4 regions of the Chryseobacterium sp. 22458 genome follow, and region 2 is predicted to be linked to each of the others. Evidence: riboswitches for the same ligand, from Rfam matches in the RefSeq annotation. Region 2 holds a riboswitch; each other region holds the start of a gene.
What was found. Region 2 has a riboswitch for S-adenosylmethionine ahead of ACTJJF_RS11795 (SusC/RagA family TonB-linked outer membrane protein). Riboswitches for the same ligand answer to the same signal wherever they lie in the genome.
Positions count from the first base shown of each region.

Region 1: linked by a shared signal. The riboswitch ahead of ACTJJF_RS10980 (alpha/beta fold hydrolase) and the one ahead of ACTJJF_RS11795 (SusC/RagA family TonB-linked outer membrane protein) in region 2 are both predicted to bind S-adenosylmethionine.
Region 3: linked by a shared signal. The riboswitch ahead of ACTJJF_RS17810 (TonB-dependent receptor plug domain-containing protein) and the one ahead of ACTJJF_RS11795 (SusC/RagA family TonB-linked outer membrane protein) in region 2 are both predicted to bind S-adenosylmethionine.
Region 4: linked by a shared signal. The riboswitch ahead of ACTJJF_RS18145 (TonB-dependent receptor plug domain-containing protein) and the one ahead of ACTJJF_RS11795 (SusC/RagA family TonB-linked outer membrane protein) in region 2 are both predicted to bind S-adenosylmethionine.

Region 1 is NZ_JBQEOA010000003.1:14,072-17,253, reverse strand. Features, by position in the region: gene ACTJJF_RS10985 (MGH1-like glycoside hydrolase domain-containing protein) at 1-1,634, opposite strand, end outside; SAM riboswitch class I at 1,823-1,930, shown strand; gene ACTJJF_RS10980 (alpha/beta fold hydrolase) at 1,990-2,928, shown strand; gene ACTJJF_RS10975 (ACT domain-containing protein) at 2,933-3,182, shown strand, end outside.
Region 2 is NZ_JBQEOA010000003.1:183,984-187,165, forward strand. Features, by position in the region: gene ACTJJF_RS11795 (SusC/RagA family TonB-linked outer membrane protein) at 1-1,272, opposite strand, end outside; SAM riboswitch class I at 1,356-1,452, opposite strand; gene ACTJJF_RS11800 (type II 3-dehydroquinate dehydratase) at 1,700-2,107, shown strand; gene pckA (phosphoenolpyruvate carboxykinase (ATP)) at 2,268-3,182, opposite strand, start outside.
Region 3 is NZ_JBQEOA010000005.1:76,666-79,847, reverse strand. Features, by position in the region: gene ACTJJF_RS17810 (TonB-dependent receptor plug domain-containing protein) at 1-2,032, opposite strand, end outside; SAM riboswitch class I at 2,111-2,216, opposite strand; gene ACTJJF_RS17805 (alpha-amylase family glycosyl hydrolase) at 2,314-3,182, opposite strand, start outside.
Region 4 is NZ_JBQEOA010000005.1:150,116-153,297, forward strand. Features, by position in the region: gene ACTJJF_RS18140 (outer membrane beta-barrel protein) at 1-820, opposite strand, end outside; SAM-I-IV-variant riboswitch at 940-1,037, shown strand; gene ACTJJF_RS18145 (TonB-dependent receptor plug domain-containing protein) at 1,327-3,182, shown strand, end outside.

The DNA.
Region 1 (3,182 bases), 170 kb from region 2:
AGGTGCTGCCCATCCTTTAGTACCATATTACGGTCAAAAGCTCCGATGTTATCAAGTCCCAGGAAACCTCCCCCGAAAATATTTTTACCGTTTTTATCCTTTCGGTTCACCCACCATGTAAAATTCAGCAGCAACTTCTGGAATACTTTTTCTAAAAATAATAAATCCGGCTTTCCATTGTTTTTTTCATCAATTTTAAAAACACGGAAGCAGGACCATGCATGTACAGGCGGATTCACATCACTCATATTCCATTCATAAGCCGGAAGCTGCCCGTTAGGATGCATATACCATTCTTTGGTGAGCAGTAAAAGCTGCCCTTTGGCAAACTCAGCATCAATGATGGAAAAAGGAACACAGTGAAAAGCCAGATCCCAGGTAGCATACCATGGATATTCCCATTTATCAGGCATGGAAATAATATCCTTATTATGAAGATGATTCCACTCTGTATTTCTTACATATTCATTGAAATTTCTCGGAGCTTCAAAATTCGGATCCCCTTTCAGCCACTTTCCGATATTGTAATGGTAGAACTGTTTGTTCCAAAGAAGTCCGGCAAATGCCTGTCTTTGAACATTCCTTTCATCTTCATGTACCGTATCATATTGAACTTCATTGTAAAATTCTTCTGTTTCAGACTTTCTTATACTGAAGGTTTCATCAAACCCTTCAAAAGGCTCCTCTGTTTCGTCAGGACATAATCTAAATTCAAAGACCTTAGATTGTCCGGCTCCAATAATCTCATCGATCAGAAAAGCAGCCTTAGTCCCTTTTTGCTCAGGATTTACCGTATCAGTTTTATGAATGACGAAATCATTAATCCCGTCTTTGTAGTAACTGTTTTCAGCCAATGGAGTACCGTAAAGCTTCGGGGTATTGGTTTCATTCTCACAAAATACACTTTGAGCATTTACGTTTCTCGAATAAAACTTTTTGATCGAAATACTGTCGTGCCCGATATTGATACTTCCGTCATCAGAAGCTGCATTCATTTCCGCTTTATAGGTATTATACCCCCATTTCCAGTTATTTCTGAACCAGGCAGTAGGTATTACGACAATAGGAGCGTCATTCCTGCTTCGGTTACAGATGGTAACTCTGGCCAGAATATCATTGTGATCTGCCTTACAGTATTCAATGAAAATATCAAAATACTCATCATTGTCAAAAATTCCGGTGTCAAAAATTTCGTACTCCGGATCCTGTTTACTTCTTCTTCCGTTTTCAAGTACAAGCTCATCATATGGAAATTCATTGATCGGGTATTTGTACACCATCTTCATATAGCTGTGGGTAGGTGTATTATCCAGATAATAAAAGATTTCTTTGATATCTTCGCCATGATTTCCCTGCGGATTGCTCAACCCGAAAAACCGCTCCTTTACAATTTTATCTTTTTTATTCCAGAATGAAAAAGCAAAACAGAAAAGCTGTTTCACATCAGAGATTCCTGCAATACCTTCTTCGCCCCAGCGATAGGCATAGCTTTCGGCATTATGATGATTGGTAAAGTTCCATGCATTTCCGTTCGGGCTGTAATCTTCCCGTACATTGCCCCATTGCCGGTTGCTTACATAAGGTCCCCAGTTTTTCCATTTGGTATCTTGTAATCTTTCTTTTTCGGCAGTCATAGGTAGTCATTTTTCAATACGAAGTTAGTTTTTTTGAAAAGTAATTCCAATTTTTTTCATCTGAATAATTCTTAATATGCTTCTGAAACACTTGTATTTAAGGGCTTTTTTAAATATTAAAATATTTTTATTTTGAAATTAAAAGAAAAGAACTACCTTTGCACCATTCGTTCATTCAAATATTGAAAATGTTATCAAGAAAGGTTGAGGGATTAGACCCGATGAAACCTTAGCAACCCTTTGTGAAAGCAAAGAAGGTGCTACGTTCTACCAAAATTATTTTGGACAGATAACTTACTGAAGTTCTTTTTCAGCCATTTCCTGTGGCATTTTCAATTGTATTAAAATAATAGAATTGAAAACAGAACTAAACTATATTAATCTTTCGTATCAAACAAATTCCCAAAAGGAATACCATATCCCGTTGAGCTATGAGCTTTTCGGGAAAGAGCTCTTTACGGCTCCCATTATTTTGATCAATCATGCCCTTACCGGAAACTCAACAGTATCCGGCGAAAAAGGCTGGTGGAAACAATTGGTAGGAGAAAATCAGATTGTTGATACCAATAGATACACAGTTCTGTCTTTCAATATTCCCGGAAACGGTTACGATCATTTTTTAATTGAAGATTATCAAGACTTCACCCCTTCAGATATAGCCAATCTGTTTCTGAAAGGGCTGGAAGCTTTAGAGATCAAAAATATATATGCCATTATCGGAGGCTCCCTTGGAGGAGGAATTGCATGGGAAATGCTGGCCAAACAGCCAAATCTTGCTGAAATATTTATCCCTATAGCATGTGATTACAGAACCCATGATTGGCTTCATGCACAATGTCTGGTTCAGAAATTTTTATTGAATGATAAAGATGAACCTTTACAAAAAGCGAGAATTCATGCGATGTTATGCTACAGAACTCCACAATCGCTCAATGACAGATTTCAAAATACATACAATCAGGAAAAACAGCGTCTGGAATCAGAAGACTGGTTGGTTTATCACGGTAACGCACTAAACGAAAGGTTTAGTTTAAAAAGTTACAAACTGATGAATCATCTCCTGATGAATATAAATGTTGCTGAAGAAGCACTGGAGAACATACAGGCACGAATGCACATGATCTCCGTAGATACAGACTTATTCTTCCCGGCTTCTGAAATCCGAATGTGCTTCGAGAGTTTAAAAGAGAAAAACAAGACTGTTTCTTATCACGAGATTCAATCAATACATGGGCATGATGCCTTCCTAATGGAATATCAACAATTAAATAATATCATAAAAAACATTTTATAAAGTAATGAAAAAGGCTAATGAAATAAAATTTTTAAAGAACAGATCAATCGTCAAATTTGAAGGTGAAGATTTCCTGGGAGAAATCGGGATTGACGGACGAATTTTTAAGGCGCTGACTTTAGCAAGGATCAGTGTAGGGGTGATCTCCCAGCAGGCGGTAGAAAACGGAATCTCCATACTGGTACATGAAAATGATGCGGAAAAAGCGGTAGCCTGTCTTATAGATGAATTTGAAGAAGAAAGAAAATCAGGAA
Region 2 (3,182 bases):
CATGAATCCTTTTCCTGAAAAATTATCTTCTTTGTTTTCATTTTTATCCAACGGTAAAGATGCAGCCAGGTTTTGATTCTGAAGCGCACTGCTGGGTCTGTATTTTCCGAAATCATAAATCTTGTTTCCGGCAGCATCCAACACAAAAGATCCGTCCGGATTTCTTTCATAGTAAGGATAAAATGAAGGAACAACTCTCGCAGCCTGAATCACATTGCTTGCCTTGGAATCTGATGAGGTAGGAGCCTGCTGAACACTGTTGGTATAGTTCAGGTTTATCCCAATGTTTAACCATTTTTTTACTTCCGAATTGATCTTTAACCTCGTATTGTATCTTTTAAATCCTGATTCAATAGCCATTCCTTTATCATCCAGATACCCAAGGGAAAAGAAATAATTGCTTTTTTCACTTCCGCCGCTGATATCAAGATCTACCTGGTTCCTTGAAGCCGTTCTCTGTAAAACATCTCTCCAGTCATCATTCCATAGCGGAGTTGCTCCCGGCAATAATTTACCATCCGTTCCTACCGGTTTTGAATACCCGGGACCATAAGGGTTTATTCCAAGCATTGAAACAAGGTTATCTGTAGCCATTTGGGAAGCCTGCTGAGAAGATATTTTATCAGATCTATATCCGTTTCTCAGAGCTTCCCAATACAATTGAAAATATTGATCTGTGCTTACCTGCTCATAATCTTTTACCGCTCTTCCCGAGAACCCCTGGCTGATGTTAAGGTTTACTTTTGCTTCTCCTTTTTTCCCGGATTTTGTTGTAATGATAATAATTCCGTTGGCACCTCTTGAACCATATAAAGCACTTGCAGTAGCATCTTTCAAAACACTGATGGATTCAATATCACTAGGGCTTATAGCATTCAGATTTCCGTCAAAAGGAATTCCGTCCACTACATATAACGGATCGCTGGAGGCACTTACCGAACCAATACCCCTGATTCTGATCGTAGCAACGGCACCCGGTTGCCCTGAAGATGTCGTTGTCTGGATTCCCGGCACCTGTCCTTCCAGGGCTTTGGTAATATTGGTTACAGGTCTATTGTTAATTTTATCACTGGAAATGGTTGCTACTGAACCGGTATAGCTGTTTCTCTTAGCTTTTCCATAAGCAACAACGACAACTTCGTCAATCTCTTTTTCACGGAGTGTATCTTTTTTCGGTTTGGAGACCTGTCCGTTTACACTTACAACACCTAAGAAAAATGCCGCAACCGGTGGGATCCAAATTTTAGAATTAAATAGATTTTTATTAATCATAATCAATTTTGTTTATCAAATATTAAAACTTTGCCCTTTGCAGAAAAGTCAGCAAAGGGCATCGATAAATACGATAAACCAAATGCTTATTTTCCCTTTTACAGGCTGAATGTAACACCTTACCGTAGCAGGTTGTTAAGATTTCGCAGGGTCAGTTCCCTCCATCTTTCTTTATAAGCCGATCGAAATTATGTTTGCAAAGCTATAAATATTTAGTCCACAAAACAAGTAGACTTATTTATTTTTTAATAGAAATTTTACAAAAATTAACATAAGATTTTATTAAAACCTTTTGAAACCAAGCGTTTAAAGATTTAACGTTTCCATAAGTATGATAAATATCATTAAAAATAATTCAAAGACAGAAAATAAAAAACCTGGCTGATTTTTTTGACTTCTTATTAAAAAAACTTTTTAATTTTATAGTATGAAAGTTTTGATTATAAACGGACCTAACCTGAATCTTTTAGGCACCAGGGAACCTGAGATCTATGGAACTGTTTCCATGGAAAATTATTTGGAAACACTGAAGTCTGAGTTTCATACTCATGAACTATCCTATTATCAGTCTAATATTGAAGGTGAGCTGATCAACAGGCTTCAGGAAGATGATTTTGATGCAGTGGTGATCAATCCGGGAGCTTTCACTCATTATTCTTATGCAATAGCCGATTGTTTGAAGAACATCAGAAAACCTAAGATTGAAGTTCACATCAGCAATATTTACAAAAGAGAAGAATTCAGACAGAAGTCTGTAACGGCAGCCTGTACAGATGCTGTCCTATCCGGGTTTGGAATGGATGGCTACAGATTGGCTATCTTCAGTTTAAAGTAAGCCTAATGCTGAATCATTCTAATGATTCATGCAAAGTATAATATTTTTCTCGCAGATTTGACAGATTACGCAGATTTCTATTCTGGGAATGATTGCTGCGACAGGTAAATAAAAAAGCCTCATCTTTTGATGAGGCTTTCCTGTATCTGTAAAAATCTTATTAGATAGTTTGTTCCTGAAGTTGAGGACCTGAAGCGATTAATCTCTTCCCTTCTTCAGTATCGCAGTACTGCTCAAAGTTTTTGATATATCTTGAAGCAAGATCTTTTGCTTTTTCTTCCCATTCTGAAGCGTCTGCATAGGTATCTCTAGGATCTAAAATACCTGTAGAAACATTTGGAAGTTCAGTAGGAATTTCAAGGTTCATGATCGGAACCTGGGTTTTAGGAGCATTATCGATAGAACCGTCAATGATCGCATCGATGATCGCTCTTGTATCTTTCAGAGAGATTCTCTTACCTGTACCATTCCATCCTGTGTTTACCAAATAAGCTTTAGCGCCGTGTTCTTTCATTTTACAGATCAATGTTTTAGAATACATCGTTGGGTGTAATGTCAGGAACGCTTCACCAAATGCCGGAGAGAAAGAAGGCTGAGGCTCTGTAATTCCTCTTTCAGTACCTGCTAATTTAGAGGTATAACCGCAAAGGAAGTGGTATTGAGCCTGGTCTTCATTCAGGATAGAAACCGGAGGAAGTACTCCGAATGCATCCGCAGAAAGGTAAACAATTTTTTTAGCATGTCCTGCCTTAGAAGGCAATACAATTTTGTTGATATGATAGATTGGGTAAGAAACTCTGGTATTTTCAGTGATAGATCCGTCTGTGTAATCTGCTACTCCATTGTTCACAACAACGTTTTCAAGAAGTGCATCTCTCTTAATTGCAGCGAAGATATCCGGTTCTTTTTCTTCTGACAGGTCAATTACTTTAGCGTAACATCCTCCTTCGTAGTTGAATACTCCATTATTATCCCAACCGTGCTCATCATCTCCGATAAGGTATCTTTTCGGATCTGCAGATAAAGTAGTTTTTCCTGTTCCTGAAAGACCGAAGAATAGAGCTACATCACCTTT
Region 3 (3,182 bases), on a different contig from region 2:
CTGCAAGATTAATATTTAAACTACCACCGGCCAGCTTCCAGTCATAGGAAACCACTATATCCACTCCTTTGGTTTCGGTATCAATTGCATTGGCAAAGAATCTTCCACTTTCCACTGAATTTCCTTCTCCTACCACTTGAGGATCAGCCAGCCTAGAGTCTGTGATATTGCTGGTAATTACAATTCTGTCTTTCACTTTAATGATATAGCCGTCTACCGTAATAAACAGGCCTTTAGCTGGCTGCAAGGTAAATCCGGCACTTCCATTAATGGATGTTTCCTGCTTTAATTTATCAAATCCCAGAACCTGTGCTGCCTGGCTGTCATTATTAAAAATTCCTTTCCTCACAATTCCGGAACCGGAAGTAGAGATATCGGCATATGAGTTATTGAAATACTGTTGCTGAAGTGATGGTGCCCTGAATCCTGTTCCTACCGCTGCTCTTACTGCATAATTTTTTATAAACTCGTATCTTACTGCCAGCTTTCCGTTTAAAGTATTCCCAAAATCTGAATAGTTTTCAAATCTGGCCGCTGCATCAATATTCAGCTTTTTATCCAGATCATAGGAAACCTCTGCATATACTGCTGTTGAGTGTCTGTCTTTTTTCAAAGCATTGTCCGGTGAGAAGCCTATAAAAGATTGTGAACCTCCTGCTCCAATTACTTTAGAATCTTTTGTTGCAATATTTCCATTTTCATCATATTGTGTATAGGAAGCTTCATCTCCTGCTTTGATCTGGTATTGCTCAAACCTGAATTCTCCACCGAATGCGATATTGACGTTTTTTATGTTTTTTGAAACATCAAGGTTAACAGTATTTTGCAGAAAACTGTGGGCTCCTGCATAAAAACGGGTTGGCGATTTGATACCTAAAGATGCATTATTGGTATTGTTTACATTATAATTAAAGGTGTTACTGCCAAAAGTATTGCTCAGGTCAATCAACCAATCATTTACATTATATTTTGCGCCTGCAGCATAGGAAATATCATAGATCTGAGAATTTAAGACTGCCTGGAAACCATTGGGATAAATTTCTTTTACAATATTAAAGCCTTCACTCGGAAGCCTTCTGAAACCATATCCTTTTCCTTCTTTAATACTGAATCCTCCAAAGGAATAGAATTTAAAATGTTCGTTTAAAGGATATTCTGAATTGAAAAACAACTGCCCCTGTCTGATCTGGGCGTCTCCGATCTGGAAATTAAAGTCGTCTCTTGTGAGTCCCCTTTCTTTAATTTTTGCATCATCTGCAGCTCTGGCAGCTTTTACAGCCTCAGCATCACCTGCAAATTCATAAGCGAAATTATTTCCGAAAATATCAAGATCATGGTTCTGGGTTCTTGTTGTTTTTTCTCTATGGCTTAATTGCAATGAAAGATTGATAAAACCGTCATTTTTCCCCAAAGAAGTTCCATAATTCACGCCTGCCTGATAAGTATCGCCATCATTTCTTCCACTTAATCCGTAGGTTAAGCTTGCGGAAGCCCCTGCATTCTTTTTCAGGATAATATTGATAACCCCTGCAATAGCATCAGAACCATATTGTGCGGCAGCACCGTCTCTTAGCACTTCAATTTTTTCAATAGCGATGACAGGGATGGTACTTAAATCCGTTCCTACAGATCCGTTTCCTACCGTATTCTGATAGTTTACCAAAGATGTTGTATGTCTTCTTTTTCCATTCAGCAATACCAAAACCTGATCCGGCCCCATTCCCCTTAAAGTTACGGGATCAATATGCTCTGTTCCGTCAGAAGCAGACTGTCTTACAGAATTAAACGAGGGGATGACATAGTTTAAAAGATCCTGAGCCGTCATTTGCGGAGACGACCTTTGCACTTTGCTGATGTTGATAACGTCTACAGGAACCGGTGTCTCCAGCTTTGTTCTTTTAACGCTGCGGTTTCCAACAATGATAATGTCTTCGATTTGTTTTCCTTTTTCCTCCTGCTCCTGAGCAGCCACTAAAATTGTCCCCAGCAATACTACAACTGTACTTAATTTTTTCATCTTTGTTCTTGCCATTAAATAATATTCTTCTGCAGATCAATATGCAGATACACAAGACTTCAAGAAATGGAATTCATATAAGAATATTGACTTCACTTATCTCCCCCATTGGGTTGGAATTAGCACCTTTACACTTCTGGAATTGTGTTGGTTGCTAAGGTTTCATTGGGCCAAATCCCTCCACCTTTCTTGATAACTCTAGTGCAAAGGTAGACTAATTTTTCAAATATGCAAAAAAGGACTCATTCCGACAAAGAAAATAGGCAAATCAGCTGTTTCGCCAATTTGCCTTTGTATTATTTTATGATCATTTTTTGAATAGCCATTCCTGTTTCTGATTTCAACTGTACCAGGTAAATTCCTGCCGGATAATTTACTTTCAGCTCATAGCTTCCGGTTTCATTATTCAGTTTGAAAGTATCCAGTTTTTTACCACTCATTTCTGAAATGATAATTTCGCCGTTTTTAGCTTTGTGATAAATCAATTTGACATTACCGTCTTTTACAGGATTATCAGCAATCTGAAGAGATAATCTGTGTTCTGCATTCACATCTGTAGTAGATAAAGATCCGGTGTAATTTCCAAGAATTCTGAATTCTCCGGGTTGCAGTGTAACCAGAGTTGTAGTAGATGTCATATTCAGAATGGTATCATCCATCAGGTTCTGCCATTGTCCTGTATAAGGTAAATAAGGAATCACATTTTGCACGGAAGTACTGTAGTTTGCCAGTACCACTACATTCTTCACTCCACTGATCGTATTATCATACACATAAATTCTTGTAATAAGCCCGTCCGGATCATTGGTGAGATTATTAGATTCTATAGTATAGGTTTTGGATTTAAAAACCTGATGACTGTTTCTGATGTTGATAATCTTTGCCCAGGTATCATATACAGATTTTCTTGCTGCATCCGTATCATAGCCTAATGTGAATGCAACAGGTTTTTCATCTGTCCTGCATCCGCTGTCGATTGTACCGTTCGCACATCTGTTGATACTGAATTCATATCCTAATTCTCCAAACTGCCAGATCATTTTCGGACCGGGAATGGTAAAGAATGTGGCTCCAAATGCTTTCATTCTTTCCAGAGCGGTATTGAGGTTTTTCACATTATAACCTCCATTAACAGCACCGTAAGCGAGATTTTTAAACATCAGCC
Region 4 (3,182 bases), on a different contig from region 2:
AAGAAGTATAAAAAGCCTCTCTCAGATCATCTTTATTATTATCAAAAGGTAAATCTCCATGCCCCTTACTCAGTGTGTAATTGTCATTATTATTGTGATAAATATCGTAGTTTAATAATAGACGGTCCTGTCCTAAATCGAATGTTAACCCTGATTTTGCAAAATAACCTCTTCCCAATCGATCCGTATTGCTGTCCAGAAGCTCATCCTGCTGTGCATTCAGCATGCTTTCACGGTAGTTTTGCCCTACATTCAGCTGCCAGCCGAAATATTTATTTCTTGCATTCAGATTGATTGAATTGGTTGTTCTGCTTCTGTATTTATCATAATTCGAGAATGAATAATTCCCGGAATACGTTGCTGTTAAATACTTATTGGCATTTTTATTCGTAATAATATTCATGATAGCCCCTCCTGAGGTTGCCGGGAATTCGGCTCCGGGCTGAGTGATCACTTCTATTCTTTCTACAGAATTGGCAGGCATTCCTTCAAGAAAAGAATTTAATTCGTTGGAAGTAATATTCAAAGGCCTTCCGTTCAGGAAAACGTCCAGCATTTTTCCCTGGTACATCATTCCTGCAATATCCGTTGCAACAAGCCCCGGGAGTTTTTTAATTCCTTCCAGCACGTTTCCGTTATTCAGTTGAGGTTGTTCGGAAAAATCAAAAATAGTACGGTCTGCCTTTTGTTCAACGGCTTTTTTAGTTTTGGTGATTACCACCCCTTCAATTTGTTTCTCTTTAGAAGCAGCATTCTCTTTTTCCTGAGAAAAAGCAAATACAGAACCCAAAAGTGACAAAGCGAATATAGTTTTTTTCATAATGTTTTTACTGATATCCGGTTAGACGCAGAAAAAGATCATTTGTTACTGTAAAATATTGAAAATCGAAAATTTAGGCTAAATATTTTTTTATTTCCGAAATAATTATATCTTTGCCGGGTAATTATCAAGAATCTCTAGATGGGATAGCAACCTGCAAAAACAAGCAAGGTGCTGCAAGCGATAAGCCGGATCTTCCGGAAAAAATGTTTATCATTCTATCATTACTCCCATCTTGAATTTTTTGTTTTAAAGCTAAAATCAAATGTTTAAAAAGAAGGGAAATCACATTTCATCAGTACTTTTTTATTCTTCGGATCATGAAGTGAATCTTCATTACTCTGATATGTTCTCATGCCATTTCTACATGCGCATGTGTTGTTGTTTCTAGCCATTCTATTTCCAAAAAATAATACAAACTTTTCGAATGCTCCGGTAACCTTACAATTTTAGGGTTACAGGAATTGTATTGCCTAAAAAAACTTGACAATAAAAAAAATAACAACATGCATAATTTCAGAAAAAAAATTTTTGTTCCTTCCATTGCGCTTATCTCTACATTTTATTACGCTCAGAAGGATACTTTACAATCTAAAAAAATAGAAGATGTGGTGATCCTTGGATCAAGAGGTTCAGGAAGATCATTAACAGATACTCCGGTGCCGGTGGATATCATCAATATTTCAAAAATTTTAAAACAAAGCCCGAGCAACAGCATCAGTCAGGCTTTAAATTATATTGTACCTTCATTTTCATCAACTTCTCATACGGTTAACGACGGAACTGATTTTGTAGATCCTGCGCTCCTGAGGGGATTAGGCCCTGATCAGGTTCTGGTTCTTGTAAACGGAAAAAGAAGATATCAGTCTTCGCTTATTAATGTTACCCTTACCCCGGGAAGAGGTTCTGTGGGAACCGACCTTAATGCTATTCCTGCCTTTGCTTTAGAAAAGATTGAGGTTTTAAGGGACGGTGCTTCTGCCCAATACGGTTCCGATGCCATTGCCGGAGTGGTAAACCTGGGATTGAAAAAAAGACTTGGGCTTTCCGGACAGGTATTTTTAGGAGGGTATGCTTCTCCTGTTACCAATAATTTCTCTGGTGGGATAGATGGGCAGACGATTTCTGTAGATCTTAATTATGGAGCCAAAATAGGGAAAACAGGATTTTTTAACGTTACTGGTTCTGCCCAATACCGTGATCCTTATTCAAGAGCCGGAGTGAGAAACGGGGATATTTTCAATGCCTATAATGCAATTCATTACAGAGCTTTACAGGATGGAGTAAATATTGATGGACTCTATAAAAATATTACCAATACTCCCAATTCCCAGCAGATTATCAATACAATTAAGCAATATGCAACCAAAGTAGATTATTTTGGGAATGATTTTCAGTCTCAGATCTCAGAGGCAAATAGCATTTCTGATCTTCAGAATATACTGGGCAGAGATTTTACCTCTCAGGAACTTAATTACAGAGGCCTGGAGAGAAAAGATTTCAGTCTGAGAGCAGGGCAGTCTAAATTACAGTCAGGGCAGCTCTTTTTTAACTCTGAAATTCCTGTTAATGATGAATGGAAAGTGTACTCATTTGGAGGCTACAGCTACCGCCTTGGAAATGCCGGGGGATTTTACAGGCTTCCGAACAATGAAAGAAATATAAATTCAATTACCCCCAACGGATATCTTCCTCAGATTGAAGCGACGGTAAATGACTATTCTCTTGCTGCCGGAATTAAAGGCAAATGGAACGGCTGGAATGTAGATTTCAGCAATACATTTGGGAAAAATACCTTCGGTTTTGGGGTCGTAAATACCTTTAATGCATCGCTTACCGATAGTTCTCCAAGAACCTTTGATGCAGGAGGATCTGAGTTTTCACAAAATACAGTCAACCTGGATTTTTCCAAAAAATATGATGTCCTGAAAGGGTTGAATATTGCATTTGGGGGAGAATACAGGCACGAAAATTATAAAGTAAATGCCGGAAAAGAAAATTCTTATGCCTCATACGATATTTTTGGCCGTGTGGTAACCGCTCAAACGCCTGAAAATGAAAAAGTAACTGACTTCTTTAACAATATAAGACCAGCCGGAGCACAGGTTTTCCCAGGTTTTAGTCCGGAAAATGCAGTTTCAGGAAACAGAAACAGTATTGCAGCTTATGCTGATGCCGAGCTGGAAGTTACTGATGGGTGGCTGTTGGAGGGAGCTTTACGGTATGAGAATTATTCAGACTTTGGGTCTACATTCAATTATAAGGTGGCAACCAATGTAAAGCTGGCTCCCAATCTGAACTGGAGAGGAGCTGTTTCCACAGGGTTCAGAGCGCCTTCATTGGCTCAGATCTATTACAGCTC